3 regions of the Micromonospora sp. NPDC047753 genome follow, and region 1 is predicted to be linked to each of the others. Evidence: riboswitches for the same ligand, from Rfam matches in the RefSeq annotation. Region 1 holds a riboswitch; each other region holds the start of a gene.
What was found. Region 1 has a riboswitch for cyclic di-AMP ahead of ABZ749_RS16290 (C39 family peptidase). Riboswitches for the same ligand answer to the same signal wherever they lie in the genome.
Positions count from the first base shown of each region.

Region 2: it holds a riboswitch for cyclic di-AMP, as region 1 does, so the genes downstream of both, ABZ749_RS02100 (hypothetical protein) here and ABZ749_RS16290 (C39 family peptidase) in region 1, are expected to answer to the same signal.
Region 3: it holds a riboswitch for cyclic di-AMP, as region 1 does, so the genes downstream of both, ABZ749_RS08495 (hypothetical protein) here and ABZ749_RS16290 (C39 family peptidase) in region 1, are expected to answer to the same signal.

Region 1 is NZ_JBEYSL010000166.1:5,504-10,705, reverse strand. It holds gene ABZ749_RS16305 (acyltransferase) at 1-304, shown strand, start outside; gene ABZ749_RS16300 (hypothetical protein) at 398-880, shown strand; gene ABZ749_RS16295 (hypothetical protein) at 1,014-1,784, shown strand; cyclic di-AMP (ydaO/yuaA leader) riboswitch at 2,069-2,209, shown strand; gene ABZ749_RS16290 (C39 family peptidase) at 2,441-3,289, shown strand; gene ABZ749_RS16285 (alpha/beta fold hydrolase) at 3,413-4,159, shown strand; gene ABZ749_RS16280 (CDP-glycerol glycerophosphotransferase family protein) at 4,164-5,202, opposite strand, start outside.
Region 2 is NZ_JBEYSL010000011.1:9,730-14,931, reverse strand. It holds gene ABZ749_RS02115 (alpha/beta hydrolase) at 1-467, shown strand, start outside; gene ABZ749_RS02110 (AAA family ATPase) at 575-2,692, shown strand; gene ABZ749_RS02105 (cation diffusion facilitator family transporter) at 2,799-3,716, shown strand; cyclic di-AMP (ydaO/yuaA leader) riboswitch at 3,835-3,966, shown strand; gene ABZ749_RS02100 (hypothetical protein) at 4,023-5,036, shown strand; gene ABZ749_RS02095 (hypothetical protein) at 5,177-5,202, shown strand, end outside.
Region 3 is NZ_JBEYSL010000065.1:7,195-12,396, forward strand. It holds gene ABZ749_RS08490 (carbonic anhydrase) at 1-661, shown strand, start outside; gene ABZ749_RS08495 (hypothetical protein) at 718-1,737, opposite strand; cyclic di-AMP (ydaO/yuaA leader) riboswitch at 1,742-1,872, opposite strand; gene ABZ749_RS08500 (YibE/F family protein) at 2,039-3,409, opposite strand; gene ABZ749_RS08505 (heavy metal translocating P-type ATPase) at 3,826-5,202, shown strand, end outside.

The sequences.
Region 1 (5,202 bases):
CGTGCTGCGTTGGAGCGGAACCTGGGGGATCGGCTTCGGAGGCTGGCGTGGCCCGGCCGTGGTGCTCGGTTTCCTGGCGGCGAACCTGATCCTCGCCGGGTTGCTGCACCGCTTCGTCGAAACCCCGATGATGCGCCGGCTCGCGCCGCGCCGCGCGGATCGTCCAGCACCCGTCCCGCGACAACGCACGGCCGGCGACGACGACGCGCGAGACCCCGCGAGCATCGCCCGCGGCGAGGTCGACGGACCTGCCCGCGAGGTCGGTCAGGCCGGCGGTCGATCACCGTACGTCGACCTGCGCTGACGGCGTCCACCCTGGTCAAAGGGGTCGGCGCGGCGTGATCCGACACGCCCGTGGTCGATGCGCCCGGGTCGGCGCGAGGCGTAGCGTGGGGACGTGCTTCCGGTCGCGTTCACCTGTCCGCTGTGGTGGGTGGCGCGCTGGGCGACTCGGGTGCTGACCAGCCTCGCCGTCGTCGCGGCCCTGGCGCTCGGCGCAGGCCCGGCCACGGCCGCCACGTCGACGCCCGGCACGGGGCCCACGTCGAGCGTGGTGCCGACCACTGTCGCCGGTTCGCTGGCGGCCTCCTGCCGACACGCCGCGCCAACGGGGTCAACCGTCATCAACGCCGGCCGTGCGCAGGGCGACGATGGTGCCGACGCCATCGGGTCGGGGGCACACAGCGCAGCCCGTCCGGCCCCGGCGAAAGCCACCGAGGAGTCGGTCCCGACCTGGTCGGTCGACGCGCCGGTGGCGCTCCCCGGCGATCAGGGCACCATCGCGGCCGGCGTGCCGCCGGCCAGCGCGGCCGAATCTGACCGGCTGCTCCTCGCCGACCGTGCGAGCGGTCGGGCTTCCCGGGCCCCACCCGGGCGCTGAGCCACCGGGACGACCGTCCCGCCGCCGCGCCCTGTCGACCCACCCGCTCCCTGACCCGCCGACCCGTAGCCCGCCGTGGCCCGCTGGTCGGCGCGGCTTTCCATCGCACTGCTCTCTCCCCGAGGTGCCGACCATGGAGACCGTCGTCTTCTACCAGTTCGTGACCGAGGTGCCGCGGGCCGCCGCCATCTGGTCGACGCTGTTCCTGCTGACGCTGGGCCTGCTCACCGTGCTGGCCGCCCGCCCCGAACGGGCCCGGCCGACTGGCGACCCGGTCCCGGCCGGGCCCACTGCCCAGGAGTTGGCCGCCGCCGAGGCCGTCGACAGGCGCCGCTACGCCGAGGAGGTGGCCGTTGCCGCGGCCCGCGCGGCCACCACGGCCAAGCGGCGGCGTGCCGCCTGGCTGGCCGCTCAGGAACAGCTGGAGCAGGCCTGGATCGGGTACGACGAGGCGGACGCCGCCGCGCGTCGCTTCGCTGGCGCGGGGGCACTGCCCACCCCGCAGACCCCGCACACCCCCGCCGAGTACGCCGCCCGGGAACGTTATCTGCACCGGGCGGCGATGGCGGCGTACTGGCGGGGCGACCTGACCATGGCGCAGCTCGGCGACGTGTTCGGGCACCGGCGCGGCTGGGATCCCCGGCGACACCCGGTCGAGCAGGAGGTGCTGATCAGCCGGGTGATCCGGGATGCGCGGTCGACCGACTACCAGGTGGCCGCCGATCGTGAGCGGGTCGCCTGGCGCGACGCGGAGTTGGCCGCCGAGTCGGCCCGTGCCCTCGCCGAGGAGGCGTACGCGGCGGCGGCCCGGCTCCGCCCGACCCCGGTCCCCGCCCGCCGCACGGTCGCCGGGGCGTTGCGTCCCGCCGTCGTGGCACTGTGGCGCCCGGCCCGGGTGGGTTGAGCCCAATCCGTTATGTGAGGCCGGTCACCCAATCGCAAAATCGGACGTCCGGCGCGATCGACGGGATTGTTCCCGCGATTGTGGCCGCGTTCTTTGCGGCCTGTCCGGTTGTCGCCCGTAGGCGTCGCCGTAACTGGTTGTCCCATCGAGTCACATCATCGGCATTACGCGCAGAAATTGTGGCGCCAATTGGGGTTTACGCAGGTGAACCTGGCTTGGCAGGGCGTTGAGACGCCAGTAGTGTCGTCCCGTCCGGTGCGGTAACCGATCGCAAGACGCGACGCCGCATCGACCCGCTTAATCGTGATCAACGAACCGGGGACCCACCAGTAAGTCCGGGGTGAATCCGCGAGCCACGGCCCGCGGTAGGGCGTCTTCCCGCCCGAATCCGTCAGCTAACCCGGTAGGCGGTGTCGGAAGGAGTCCCATCCTCGTGCAGCACCTTTCCACCCCTCGGTTGTTCCCTCGCCTCCACGGCGCGGCGGTGCACCCGCTCATTCGTCGCGTGACGGTGAGCTGACCCCCGGGTCATCGCCTTTCCCGCCCGGCCGATCCGGGCGTTCCCCTGAGCGGTTCACACCCGCGGACCACGGTCCGCGCGCTGGCGCCTGCCCGGATACCGGTCCGGCCCCGGTGTGCCGCTCTCCCCCCGATCCGTGGAGGACCCCGTGAAGCACACCCTGCAGCGCCAGCTCCGTCGCCTCGCCACCGAGCGCCCGTACCAGATCGTCGCCGCCTCCGCCGCAGCCCTCGCGATCGCCACCACCACCGGCGCCCTGCTCACCACTGCCGACGACGCCCCGGCCGGCCAGCGCACCGCGACCACCGTCGCCGAGATGCGCAGCGACGTCGCCGCCTCCCGCGGTGAGGCTCGGGACGCGTCCCCCTCGGCCAGCGCCGCGCCGACCACGGCCGCCCCGGCCACCAGCGCCGCGTCGCCCGCCGCCAAGGCCAAGAGCAACCCCGACCTCACCCGTAAGCCGACGCCGCCGAAGCCCCCCGCGACGAAGGTGCTCGACTACGACTACGAGGCGCAGAACACCTACTACAACTGCGGCCCGGCGGCCACCCGGAACGCGCTCAGCGCCGCCGGCATCGACCGCACCCAGGAGGAGCTCGGCGCCGAGCTGGGCACCACCGAGATGGGAACCAACTCGGCCGAGGACACCACCCGGGTGCTCAACGCCGAGGTGAAGGGCTCCCCGTACCGGACCCGGATGTTCCCCGGTGCGCCCAGCCCGGCCCAGATGGACCGGCTCCAGGCCGACGTGGTGAAGGCCGTCACCGACGGCCGGGGCGTGGTGGCCAACGTCGTCGGGGACGCCGTCGACACCAACGGCGGGTGGCACTCCTACGGCGGTGGGCACTACATCGCCGTGGTGGGCTACAAGGACAACGGTCGCACCGTGCGGATCGCCGACTCGGCGAACCCGGCCGACCCGTCGTACTGGATCACCACGATCGACCTGGCCAACTGGATCACCAGCCGGGGCTACTCCGCCTGACCCGGGCACCCTGACCGCCGCGGGCGCCGTCTCCCACAAGGGGCCGGCGCCCGCGGCGTTTGTCCGCCCGGCCCGCCATCGACGGCCCTCGTACCCGACCGTGAACCGTGGGAGACTGCGGCCGTGGTGGATGAAACGGGTGGTCACACCGGCCGCGGGCCGGTCCTGCTGCTGCTGCACGGCATGGGAACGACCGGGGACGTGTGGTTGCCCTGGGCCCCGTACCTTGAGCAGCACTGGCCCGGGCGGTGGCTGGCACCGGACCTCGCCGGCCACGGCTGGGCGTCGCCGCTGCCCTCGTACTCCTTCGCGGGCTTCGCTCAGCAGATCGCGCGGGCCCTCGTCCCCGACGACCGGCTGGTCGTGCTCGGGCATTCGCTGGGTGGGGTGGTCGGCCTGGCGCTGGCCGCCCGCGACGCCGGAACGCCGGTGGACGCCGTGGTCGGGCTGGGCATCAAGGCACTCTGGTCACCCGCCGAGCTGACCCGCGCCGCCGAGGTCGCCGTCCGACCGGTGAGCTGGTTCGCCACCCGCACCGAGGCGGCTCGCCGCTACCTGCGGGTCGCCGGGCTCACCGGTCTGGTCCCGCCGGACCACCCGGTGGTGGAAGCCGGGCTGCGCCAGGTCGACGGCCGGTGGCGCCTCGCCATGGACCCGGCCGCCTTCGCCGTCGGCGAGCCCGATCTGGCCGCGCTGCTGGCGGCGACCGACGTGCCGGTGGTGCTGGCGCGCGGGGAGAACGACCCGATGGTCACCGACGAACAGCTCAAGGAGTACGGCGTACCGGTCGCCACGCTGCCCGGTCTCGGACACAACGCGCACGTGGAGGACCCGGCGGCGGTGCTGGCGCTGCTGGACCCGTACCGCTGAGCGGCTATGCCGGTGCGGTCGCGGTGAGCGTCTCGGCCGGCGCCAGCTCCCGGCGGGCGGCGGCCAGGAACGCCTCGGCGTACGACTCGGCCGGGAAGTCACCCAGGTAGCGGCGGCGGGTGGCCCAGCGGGCCTCGGCCAGCGGGTCGGTGTCCAGCAGGGCGGTCAGCACCTCGTCCACGTTGGACATGTCCCGACGCAGCACGTAACCCGACCCGGCCAGCGGGAACCGCTCCACGAACCGGTCGCCCTCGTCGCCCATGTCGGTGACCGCGTACGGCTTGCCGGAGTAGAGGAAGTCCGAGATCACTCCGGACACGTCGGAGACCAGCGCGTCGGCGGAGTTGACGCACTCGGTCAGGCTCAGCTCCCGAGCCGCCGCGCCGACCATGTGCTGACGGCCGGTGCGGGCCCGGTCAGCGACGAGCAGTTCGGTCAGGCGGCCCAGTTGCCGGGCCGAGGCCGGGTTCTGCGTGGTGTACGGGTGGGCTCGCAGGATCACCGTCGCGCCGCGTTCCAACAGTCGGCGCAGCAGGCCTTCGGCCACCGGTAGCGAGCAGTAGTCGGCGTCGGCGTGGTGCCCGGTCCAGGTCGGCGTGTAGAGCACCGTCGGGTGCGCCAACCCTCGTGCGGGCTCCGGGCGCACCTCGATCGACTCGACCTGTGGACGACCCACCACGACGAACTTGTCGGCCGGGATCTGCACTCCGGCGCGGGCGTACCTGTCGATCGCCGCCTGCCCGGCCACGAAGATCCGGTCGAAGATCCCCGACACCGGGTTGGCGCTCGGCGCCTTGTCGCTGTCGCCGTGGTGCAGCTGGATGTGGGTGAGCTGGGTGAAGCGGACGCAGTGGCTGTTCTTCGCACCGTGGTTGACGTAGAACGCCGCCCGTAGGCTCGGCACCAACGCCTGGTCCATCGCCGCCAGGGTGGGGCAGTAGACCACCGGCGCGTCGGTGGCCGCCGCGATCGGGGCCAGGAACTCCGGCTCACGCAGCACGACCAGGAACGGTCGGCCGATCCGTTCCAGGTACGGCAGCCAC
Region 2 (5,202 bases), on a different contig from region 1:
GGTGTGGCTCGTGGCGTGCTCCCCGGGCACTGCTGAACGCGCTGCGACCGAGCATCCGGTGGATGCTCTTCGGTGACCGCTGCGAGCCGGCCGACATCCGCCTGGTGACGTCGGCGGTGGCCCGGGCCTCGCTGCGTTCGATCGGCGGGTTCCGCGCCTCCATCGGCACCCAGCACCGCCTGGACACCCTCGCCGCGTTGGCCCACCTGCCGGCCGCCGCCCTGGTCGGCGACCGGGACCGGCTGACCCCACCGCCGTGCGCCGAGTCGATCGCGGCGGCTCTGCCGGCCACCGAGCTGACCGTCTGCCCAGGTGCCGGGCACATGCTGATGATGGAACGCCCGGACGAGGTGAACGCCGCGCTCACCGGCGTCGTACGACGGGCGATCGCCGAATCGTCGCCGGCCCACCTCGGCGCGTCACCGCCGGCCCACCGTGGCGCGGCCCCCGCCGAGACGGGTGCCTGAGCACGTTCGCGCACCTCGGGCGCGGCGGGTCCGCTCCGGGGCCGTACTCTTCTCCGTTGGCCCGCGCGGTTTCCGCCGCCTGCCGGCGACCTCTGAAGGAGCGTGCGTTGACCGACCAGACCGGCCTGGAGCAGGAGATCGCCGTCGAGCAACGACACCTCGACCGGGTGTACGCCCGACTGGCCGAGCTGCGGCAGTCGGCCGTACGCGCCGAGCGTGACGGCTACCGGATGGCCCGGGTGGGCACGCACGGCGCACTGGTCGAGCGCGACGCGATGGTCTTCCACGCCGCGCAGCGGCGGCACACCCTGGACGCCGAGCACGAGGGGCTGGTCTTCGGCCGACTGGACCTGCGCGACCGTCAGGTGCTGCACGTCGGGCGACTGGGGATCCGCGACGAGAACGCCGTCACGCTTGTCGTCGACTGGCGCGCGCCGGCCGCCGCCGCCTTCTACCAGGCCACCCCGGCGCAAGCGCTGGACGTGGTGCGGCGGCGCACGATCCAGTCCCGCGCCGAGCGGGTGACCCGGATCGAGGACGAGTTGCTGGACCCGACCGCCGCCCCCGAGGGGATGACGGTCGTCGGTGACGGCGCGTTGCTGGCCACCCTGTCCAAGGCCACCGGCCGGGGCATGCGGGACATCGTGGCGACCATCCAGCGGGAGCAGGACGAGGCGATCCGCTCGCCCGGCTCCGGGGTGACGATCGTCGCGGGCGGCCCCGGCACCGGCAAGACCGCTGTCGCCCTGCACCGGGCCGCGTTCCTGCTCTACTCCGACCGCAGCCGCTACGCCGGCGGCGGCATCCTGGTGGTCGGCCCGTCGTCGGTGTTCGTCGAGTACATCGGCTCCGTACTGCCGTCGCTCGGTGAGGACACCGCGACCCTGCACTCGCTGGGCACCCTCTTCCCGGGGATGACGGCCACCCGCCCCGACCCGCCCGAGGTGGCGGCGGTGAAGGGCTCGCTGCGGATGCGTCGGGTGCTGGAGCGGGCGGCCCGCGACGCGGTGCCGGGCGGCCCGGGTGAGCTGCGGCTGCTCTACCGGGGCACGCTGCTGCGGTTGGACCGGGTCGCGCTGGACCGGGTCCGGGACCGTGCGCTGCAACGCGGGGCACGGCGCAACGAGGTGCGCCGGGCCGGTTTCGACGGGGTGTTCGCCGCGCTCTGGGCGCAGGCCCGTGAGCTGAGCAGCGGTCGGCTGCCGGAGCAACCGGCCTTCGAGGCGGAGATCGCCGAGCGGTCGGAGTTCCGGGAGTTCCTCAAGGCGTGGTGGCCTCGGCTGCACCCCCGGCACGTGCTCGGCTGGCTGGCGCAGCCGGACCGGCTGCGCCGGTACGCCGGGGGGATCCTCTCCTCGGCGGAGATCCGGCTGCTCAACGCCGCGTACCGGAACCTGGACTCGGCCGGGCTGACCATCGCCGACGTGGCACTGCTGGACGAGTTGGACGCGCTGCTCGGCAAGCCCGCGCAGCCGGCCCGCGCGCGACGCGACCCGTTCCAGCTCGCCGGCGGCGTCCGTGAGCTGAGCACCCTCGGTGAACGGCAACGGGCCGCCCGCGCGGCGGCCCGGGAGCGCCCGGAGGACTACCGGGACTACGCGCACGTGGTGGTGGACGAGGCACAGGACGTCTCACCGATGCAGTGGCGGATGATCGGTCGACGCGGCCGACTGGCCTCCTGGACCGTGGTGGGCGACCCCGCGCAGACCGCGTGGACCGGCGACCCGGAGGAGCTGACCCGGGCCCGCGACCAGGCGCTGGGCCGGCGTAAGCGACACGACTTCACGCTCACCACCAACTACCGCAACTCGGCGGAGATCTTCGCGGTGGCGGCGGCGGAGATCCGGCGGCTCTACCCGGACCTGCCGCTGCCGACCGCCGTCCGCTCCACCGGGGTCGAGCCGGTGGAGCTGGTGGTGCCCGCGACGGGCTTGGAGACCGCGACCGTGGAGGCCGCCGCCGGCCTGCTGGCCGAGGTGGAGGGCACGGTCGGGGTGATCACGCCGGTCCCCCGCCGGGACGAGGTCGCCGGTTGGCTGGGCGCGCTCGGCGCGCCCAGGTTGCAGGTGGTGACCAGCCTGGAGGCCAAGGGCATGGAGTACGACGGGGTGGTGCTGGTCGCCCCGAGCGAGATCCGGGCGGATCCGGGCGCCGGGGTGCGCACCCTGTATGTGGCGCTCTCCCGGGCCACCCAGCGTCTCACCACCATCGACCCGACCGGCTGACGTGTGCGGACTGCCGCCGGCGGAACGCCCTGCCCGTACACTTGCATACATAGCGATGTGAACATACATTTGACCGGGTCCCGACCAGCGGCGGAAGGTGGTTCTCGTGGGCGCAGGTCATGACCACCACCATGGGTCCGTCGCCAATGCCGCACACCAGCACCGAGGTCGGCTCTGGGCGGCCTTCGGGTTGCTCGCCACCCTGATGCTGGTCGAAGCGGTGGTCGCACTGCACACCGGCTCGCTCGCCCTGCTCTCCGACGCCGGGCACATGTTCACCGACGTGCTCGGCATCGGGATGGCGCTCGCCGCCATCACGGCGACCCGGCGGGCCACCGTCGACCCGCAGCGCACCTTCGGGCTCTACCGGCTCGAGGTGCTCGCCGCGCTGGCCAACGCCGTCCTGCTCTCCGGCGTCGCGATCTACGTGGTGGTCGAGGCGATCCGCCGCTTCGGTGACCCGCATGAGGTCATCGCCGGCCCGATGCTCGTGGTGGCCGTGCTCGGCCTGCTCGCGAACATCGCCGCGTTCGCGCTGCTGCGCGCCGGAGCCAAGGAGAGCATCAACCTCCAGGGCGCCTACCTCGAGGTGCTCGGTGACCTGCTCGGCTCGGTCGGCGTCATCGGCGCGGCGCTGCTCATCACCGTCACGGACTGGTGGTGGGCCGACCCTCTGGTCGCGGTCGCCATCGGCGTGTTCATCCTGCCGCGCACCTGGCGGCTGGCCCGCGCCGCCATCCGCATCCTGGTGCAGGCCGCCCCGGAGCACCTCCAGGTGACCGCCGTGCACGACCGGCTCGCCGCCGTCCCCGGTGTCGTCGAGGTGCACGACCTGCACGTCTGGACGCTCACCTCGGGCATGGAGGTGGCCTCCGCCCACCTGACCATGGCACCGGGCGCGGAGGTCGGCGCGGTCCTCACCGCGGCACGTGCGGCCCTGCACGACGACTTCCGCATCGAACACGCGACCTTGCAGATCGAGCCCGGCGCCGCTTCTGGAGCCTGCGGCTCCATCGAATGGTGACCGATTCGTAGACTTCCGTGGTGACGCACGCACCGTCCGTCACATCGGCTGCAGCGGCCCCACCCGCACCGGTAGGCTCGGTCCCGGCCGTCACCAGGCGGCGCCCTCCCGGCGCCGGTGGCGGTCGCCGCCTAATCGCCCAACTGGGCGAACCGGGGAACCATGTTCCTGGGGTGTATCCGCGTCAGCGGTAGGGATCTTCCGTCCCGAACCCGTCAGCTAACCCGGTCGGCGGCTGACGGAAGGACATGCGCAGTGGCACCAGCACGACCACCCGCCGCCCGACTGGCGGCCCTGATCGTCGCGATGTTCGCCCTCGGCGTCGCGCTTCCGGCCGGCACCGCCTCGGCCGCACCCCCGACCGGCCTGCGGGCCGCCGCACCCGACTCCGACGAGGAGGGCGGCACCCCGGCGTTGCGGGCCCAGCTCGATGCGGCCAGCAAGGGCTACCTGGACGCGAAGCGCGCCCTGGACACCTCAGTGCAACGACAGAAGCAGCTCGGCACCCAGTTGAAGACCATCGAGGTCGAGATCGACCAGCGCAACGGCAAGGTCGGCGAGATCGCCGAGGTCGCCTACCGCACCGGCCGGCTCGGTGCGGTGTCGGCGCTGCTCAACAGCAACACCCCGGAAGGCTTCATGGACCGGGCGGCCGCGCTGGACGCGGTGGCGGCCAACGAGGACCGGGTGCTGCGCGACCTGCTGGACACCAAGGACAAGGCCAACCGCACCCGGGTCGCCCTGGACGGCGAGATCAACGAACAGCGCAAGCAGGTCGCGGTGATGGCCAAGCGCAAGGAGCAGGCCGAACGGGCCCTGACCGTGGCCACCACGCCCAAGCCGCAGACCACCGCCGACGCCGGCTCCAACCGCGGCACCTCCAGCGCCAACGCGAAGGCCGCACCACGCAACTCCGACGGCTCCTGGCCCTCCGAGTCGTGCAGCGTCAACGACCCCACGCCGGCCAACGGCTGCATCACCCCGCGCACCCTGCACGCGCTCAACCAGGCCAAGGCCGCGGGATTCACCCGGTACGTCTCGTGCCACCGCCCCAGCGGCTCGGGTGAACACCCGAAGGGCCGGGCCTGCGACTTCGCGGCGCAGAAGAACGGCTTCGGCGGCGACGCCACCGGCGGCGACAAGACGTACGGCAACAACCTGGCCGCGTACTTCATCCGCAACGCGGACCGGCTCGCCGTGCTCTACGTGATCTGGTACAGGCAGATCTGGCTGCCCAGCAGCGGGTGGAAGTCGTACAGCGGGGCGGGCGGCGACCCGTCCAGCGACCACACCAACCACGTACACCTGTCGGTCTACTGACCCACGCGTCGTGATGCCTGTGAGCCGCTGATGGCTCACAGGCATCACGTGCGTCCGGGGCCGGGCTACGTCACCGGGCGTACCCCTGATGTCGTCGCTCGTCGGACGACCCGGCCGTGGCCGGCGGGCAGCATCGCGGTATGCCTCGGATCCGACCCACCACCCG
Region 3 (5,202 bases), on a different contig from region 1:
CACCGCGCTCAGTGAGCCGACCCGGGCGTACGCCGAACTGGTCGCCGGCAACCGGCGCTTCGTCGATGGTGCCCCACGCCACCCCAACCAGGATGCCGGGCACCGGGCCGCGGTGGCCGACGGGCAACACCCGTTCGCGGTGATCGTCGGCTGCTCCGACTCGCGGCTGGCTGCCGAGATCATCTTCGACCGGGGCCTGGGCGACCTGTTCGTGGTTCGCACCGCCGGGCACACCGCCGGCCCCGAGGTGCTCGGCAGCGTCGAGTACGCGGTGACAGTGCTCGGCACCCCGCTGGTGGTGGTGCTCGGTCACGACTCCTGCGGTGCGGTGCAGGCCGCCCGGGAGTCCGCCGCGACCGGCACCGCGCCGAGTGGCCATCTGCGCGCCGTGGTCGACGCCGTGCTGCCCAGCCTGCGCCGGGCCGCGGACGAGGGCGTGGACGACATCGACGGCATCGTCGACATCCACATCGCACAGACCGTCGAGACGCTGCTCGGGCAGTCGCCCGTGCTGGCCGACGAGGTGGCGCGGGGGCGGTGCGCGGTGGTGGGCGTGTCCTACCGGCTGGCAGCCGGAGCGGTACGCCAGGTGGCCGCCGTGCCGGCCGGCTTCGCGACCCCGGCCGAATCGACCGACCCGGCCGCGCCTGCCACCGTCTGACGCGACGAGGGCCGCTCCGCGTCACGCGGAACGGCCCTCGACGGGGATCGGGCGGGTCAGAGCAGCGACATGTGAACGTGGTCGGTGTGGTTCGACGGCCCGCTGTACGAACTCCAGCCGGTGGCCGGGAACCAGATCTGCCGGTTCCAGATCACGTAGTAGATGCCGAGCCGGTCGGCGTTTCGGATGAGGAACGCGGCGACGTTGTTGCCGTACGTCCGGGTGTCGTTGTTGTGCCACGGGGAGAACCCGCTCTTCTGTAGCGACCAGTCGCAGGCGCGGCCCTTCGGGTGCTCCCACGGCCCGCCGGGGCGGTAGCAGCCGACGAACCGGTTGAAGCCGGCCGCCTTGACCTCCTTGTACGCGTGCAGCGTGCGCGGCGTGACGCAGCCGGACGTGGTGGGGTCTTTCTCGCTGCACGACTGGGGCTTCCAGTCGCCGTCGGCCGTGCGACCCGGGCCGATCTTCGCGACCTTGGAGGTGGCATCCACCAGGCCGCCGGTGAAACCCTTGCCGCCGACGAGGGAGAGCGCCTTGTCGGCCTCGCTCTTGCGCTTCGCCATCAGGGCGGTCTGCTTCTGCTGCTCGCGTACCTCGGTGTCGAGGGCCAGCTTGGCCTGCTCGGCGCGGGCCTTCACCTCGTTGACCTCGGAGAGCTTCTTCTCGTTGACCATGTTGATCTCGTCGAGCAGCCCGGCGCGCTGGACGAACGAGTCGGGCGCGTCGCTCTCCAGCAGCATCGCGACCGCGCCGATCCGGCCGGTCCGGTACGCCTGGGCGGCGATCTGCCCGACCTGCGGGGCCAACGCGTCCAGTTCGGCCTTGGCGCGGTTGACCTCCGCCGCCAACTCGCTCTGCCGCTTCTTGGACTTGTCCAGCTTGGACTTCGCGGCGGAATAGTCACGGTTGGCCTGCTCGATGACGTCGTTGAGCAGCTTGGGCTCGCCGTCCTCCTCGTGCCCGGACGGTGTGGGGTTCGTCGGGGCGGCGTGCGCCGGGAACGGCCCGGCGAACACGGTCAGTGCGGCGATCACGGCCACCACGGGTGTCAACCAGCGGCGTAGGGGTGCCGTCACAATGTTCCCTTCCGTCGACCGCCGACCGGGTTAGCTGACGGGTTCGGGGCGGAAGTGGCCCCTACCGCTGACGCGGATTCACCCCAGGTACCTGGGTCCCCGGCTCGCCGGTTGGCGATTGGGCGGTGGCACCGCAGGCGCCGCTTCGCGCCTTCATCGGTAACCGGCAGCGAGGTTACCCGAGAGTCGACCGGCTGAGCTATGCCTGGATGCCGACCAAAAGCGTCATTTCGCCATAGCGTTGAGTGACCAGTGACGCGGTTCTCAGGGTGGATGCCCGATCTGGTCACGCTGAGGAGTGTCACCATGCCGTATCCGTGCTCCTGTTCGACTCCGGCCACCGGTCGGTGGCCTCGGATGGGGGTGCGGTCCGCGTCCGGTCCGGCTCGTCGGAGCCGGCCGTTCGCGGTGAGCTGAGTGCGGCCAGTGCCTCGCTGCGGTCCGGCTGGGGCCGGGGCGCGGGAGCGTCGGAGGGAGCCGTGGCATAGGTACCCCCGGCCGCGGTCACCACAGCGGCCAGCCCGGTGGTCAGCGGCACGGCGGCGATCAGGCCGAGGGTGGCGACCGCGCTGCGGACGATCTCCTGCGCGAGGAACTCACTGGTGAGGATCTGCCCGATCGGCCGCGAGTCGGCGGTGAGCAGGAGCAGCAGGGGCAGTGACGCGCCCGCGTACGCCAGCACGATGGTGTTGACAGTGGAGGCGATGTGCGCGCGGCCGACCCGGGTGGCGGCACGGTACAGCTGCAACCGGGTCAGCCCGGGGTTGGCGTTCGCCAGTTCGGTGACGGTGGCCGCCTGGGTGACCGTCACGTCGTCGAGCACCCCGAGCGAACCGATGATGATGCCGGCGAGCAGCAGACCGTGCAGGTCCACGTCGCCCTGGAACATCGACAGGGTGGTGGCGTCCTCGCTGCCGAAGCCGGTGAGGTGGGTCGCGGCCGTGGCGATCGTGGCGAGCACGCCGGTCAGCACCAGGCTGCCCAGGGTGCCGAGCACCGCGACCGACGTCTGTGCGGTGACCCCGTGGGTCAGATAGAGCACCACGAACATGATCAGGGCCGCGCCGACCACCGCCACCAGCAGCGGTGACCTGCCCGCGCTGATGCCCGGCAGCACGAAGGTGAGCAGGATGGCGAAGCTGGCGGCCAGCCCGGCGAGCGCTGCCAGACCTCGCCACCGACCGAACGCGACGATCGCGGCCGCGAAGACCACCGCCAGCCACACCATCGGGGTGCCGCGTTGATGCTCGGCGATGTTCCAGTTGCTGACGGTGGGATCGATCGGATCGGCCAGTTCGACCAGGACGACCTCGTCGCCGACCTCGACCCGGGGTGCGCCGGGCCCGTCGGGCACCGGAGCCCGTACCTGCTGGCCGGCGGTCGGCCCGTCGTCCACCCGCACGTCGACGGTGCCGCACCGCCCATCGCCGACCCTCGGTGTGCCCTCGGGGACCGACGGCGCCGGCGGGCACGGCTCGCTCACCACCCGGGTGACAGTGCCGGGGTAGCGCGGCACGTCTGCACCACCATCGGTCTGCGGCGACCCGCCGCGCGGCCAGAGCAGCACCGCGGCCAGCACGGTGGCGACGAAGAGGGGTACCACAGTCACGACGAGGATCCGTCGCACCCGAGGCGGGGCGGACGGAGCGGGGTGAGTGTGGTCGGCGGCCAAGGTGAGACTCCCAACGGTCCGGTGCGGAATACGGGTCAGCGGGCCGGGCGGTTCACCGTTGCGGTGGAAACGCGGCGGACGGCGGGGCGGATCGCTGCCTGACGACCGCTTGATCACGGACGGTCAGTGCTCGGCCCGGTCGGCCGGGGGCACCGCCACGACGTGGCGGCGCCGGTGCCCGACTGTGCAGCGGCATTCGGAGGGCCATCGTGGGAGATGCTAGCCAGCCCCTCCGGGGGTTGCAGGTCGTGGCGGAGTGTCGGGCGGCCGAACCGCTCGCGCGGCGGTCTCCGGGGCGGCATGTTGGAGCCATGCCCGCTCCGTCACCGCCCCACCCCGACCGACCGCGACGCGCCGAACCCGTGCCGCACGACAAGCATTCCGGGCACGACAAGCACGCCGGACACGATCCGGCGATGTTCCGCCGCCGGTTCTGGGTCTGCCTGGTGTTGACCGTCCCGGTGGTGCTGACGAGTCATCTCGTGTCGGGCCGGCTGGGCCTGACCGGGGACGTCGTCCCCGGTCGGGGCTGGGTGGGCCCGGTGCTCGGCTCGGTGGTGTTCTGGTGGGGCGGTTGGCCGTTCCTGGTCGGTGCGGTCCGGGAGGTCCGGGACCGGGTGCCCGGGATGATGCTGCTGGTCGCGATGGCGATCACCGTCGCGTACGCCGCGTCCCTGGCGACCAGCGTCGGCGTCTTCGACCTGGACTTCTGGTGGGAGTTGGCCGCGCTGGTCACCATCATGCTGCTCGGGCACTGGCAGGAGATGAAAGCCATCGGACAGGCCCGGGGAGCGCTGGCGGCGCTGGCCGCGCTGTTGCCGGACGAGGCCGAACGGGTGGCGGCGGACGGGCGGGTCGAGGCCGTGCCGGTGACCGGTCTGCGGATCGACGACGTGGTGCTGGTCCGGCCGGGGGGTCGGGTGCCGGCGGACGGCCGTGTCGTCGAGGGCGGCACCGAGCTGGACGAGTCGATGATCACCGGGGAGTCGCGGCCGGTCGCCCGGTCGACTGGCGACCGGGTGGTGGCCGGCACCGTCGCCACCGACTCGGCGATCCGGGTGCGCGTCGAGGCGTTGGGTGAGCAGACCGCCCTCGCCGGCATCCAGCGGATGGTCGCGCAGGCCCAGGCTTCCGGTGGACGGGCCCAACTGTTGGCCGACCGGTTCGCCGCCGCGCTGTTCTACCTGGCCACCGGCACCGCCGTGCTGACCGTGCTGGTCTGGACCGCGCTCGGTCAGCCCGACGAGGCGGTGGTCCGTGCGGTCACCGTCCTGGTGATCGCCTGCCCGCACGCGCTGGGTCTCGCCATCCCGCTGGTCGTCGCGCTCTCCACCGCGCTCGCCGCACGGTCCGGGATTCTGGTCAAGGACCGGTTGGCCCTGGAGCGGATGCGGACCGTCGGCGCGGTGCTCTTCGACAAGACCGGCACGCTGACCCGGGGCGAGCACGGGGTGACCGACCTGGCGACGGCGTCCGGCGTCGAGCGGAGCGAGGTGCTGCGGATCGCGGCCGGCGTCGAGTCGGAGAGCGAACATCCGTTGGCCCGGGCGATAGTGGCGGCGGCCGGCCGTGGCGGCCCGGCCCGGGCAGCCGGGTTCCGGTCGCTGCCGGGCCGCGGTGTGAAGGCGACAATCGACGGTACGGAGTACGCGGTGGGCGGGCCGGCGCTGCTGCGCGAGCTGGGCCTTTCGCTCCCGGCGGAGCTGGAGGCCGCGACCGGGCGGTGGTCGGCGCGGGGTGCCGCGGTGTTGCACCTGGTGCGGCTGCCCGACGCCGTGCTCGGTGCGTTCGCG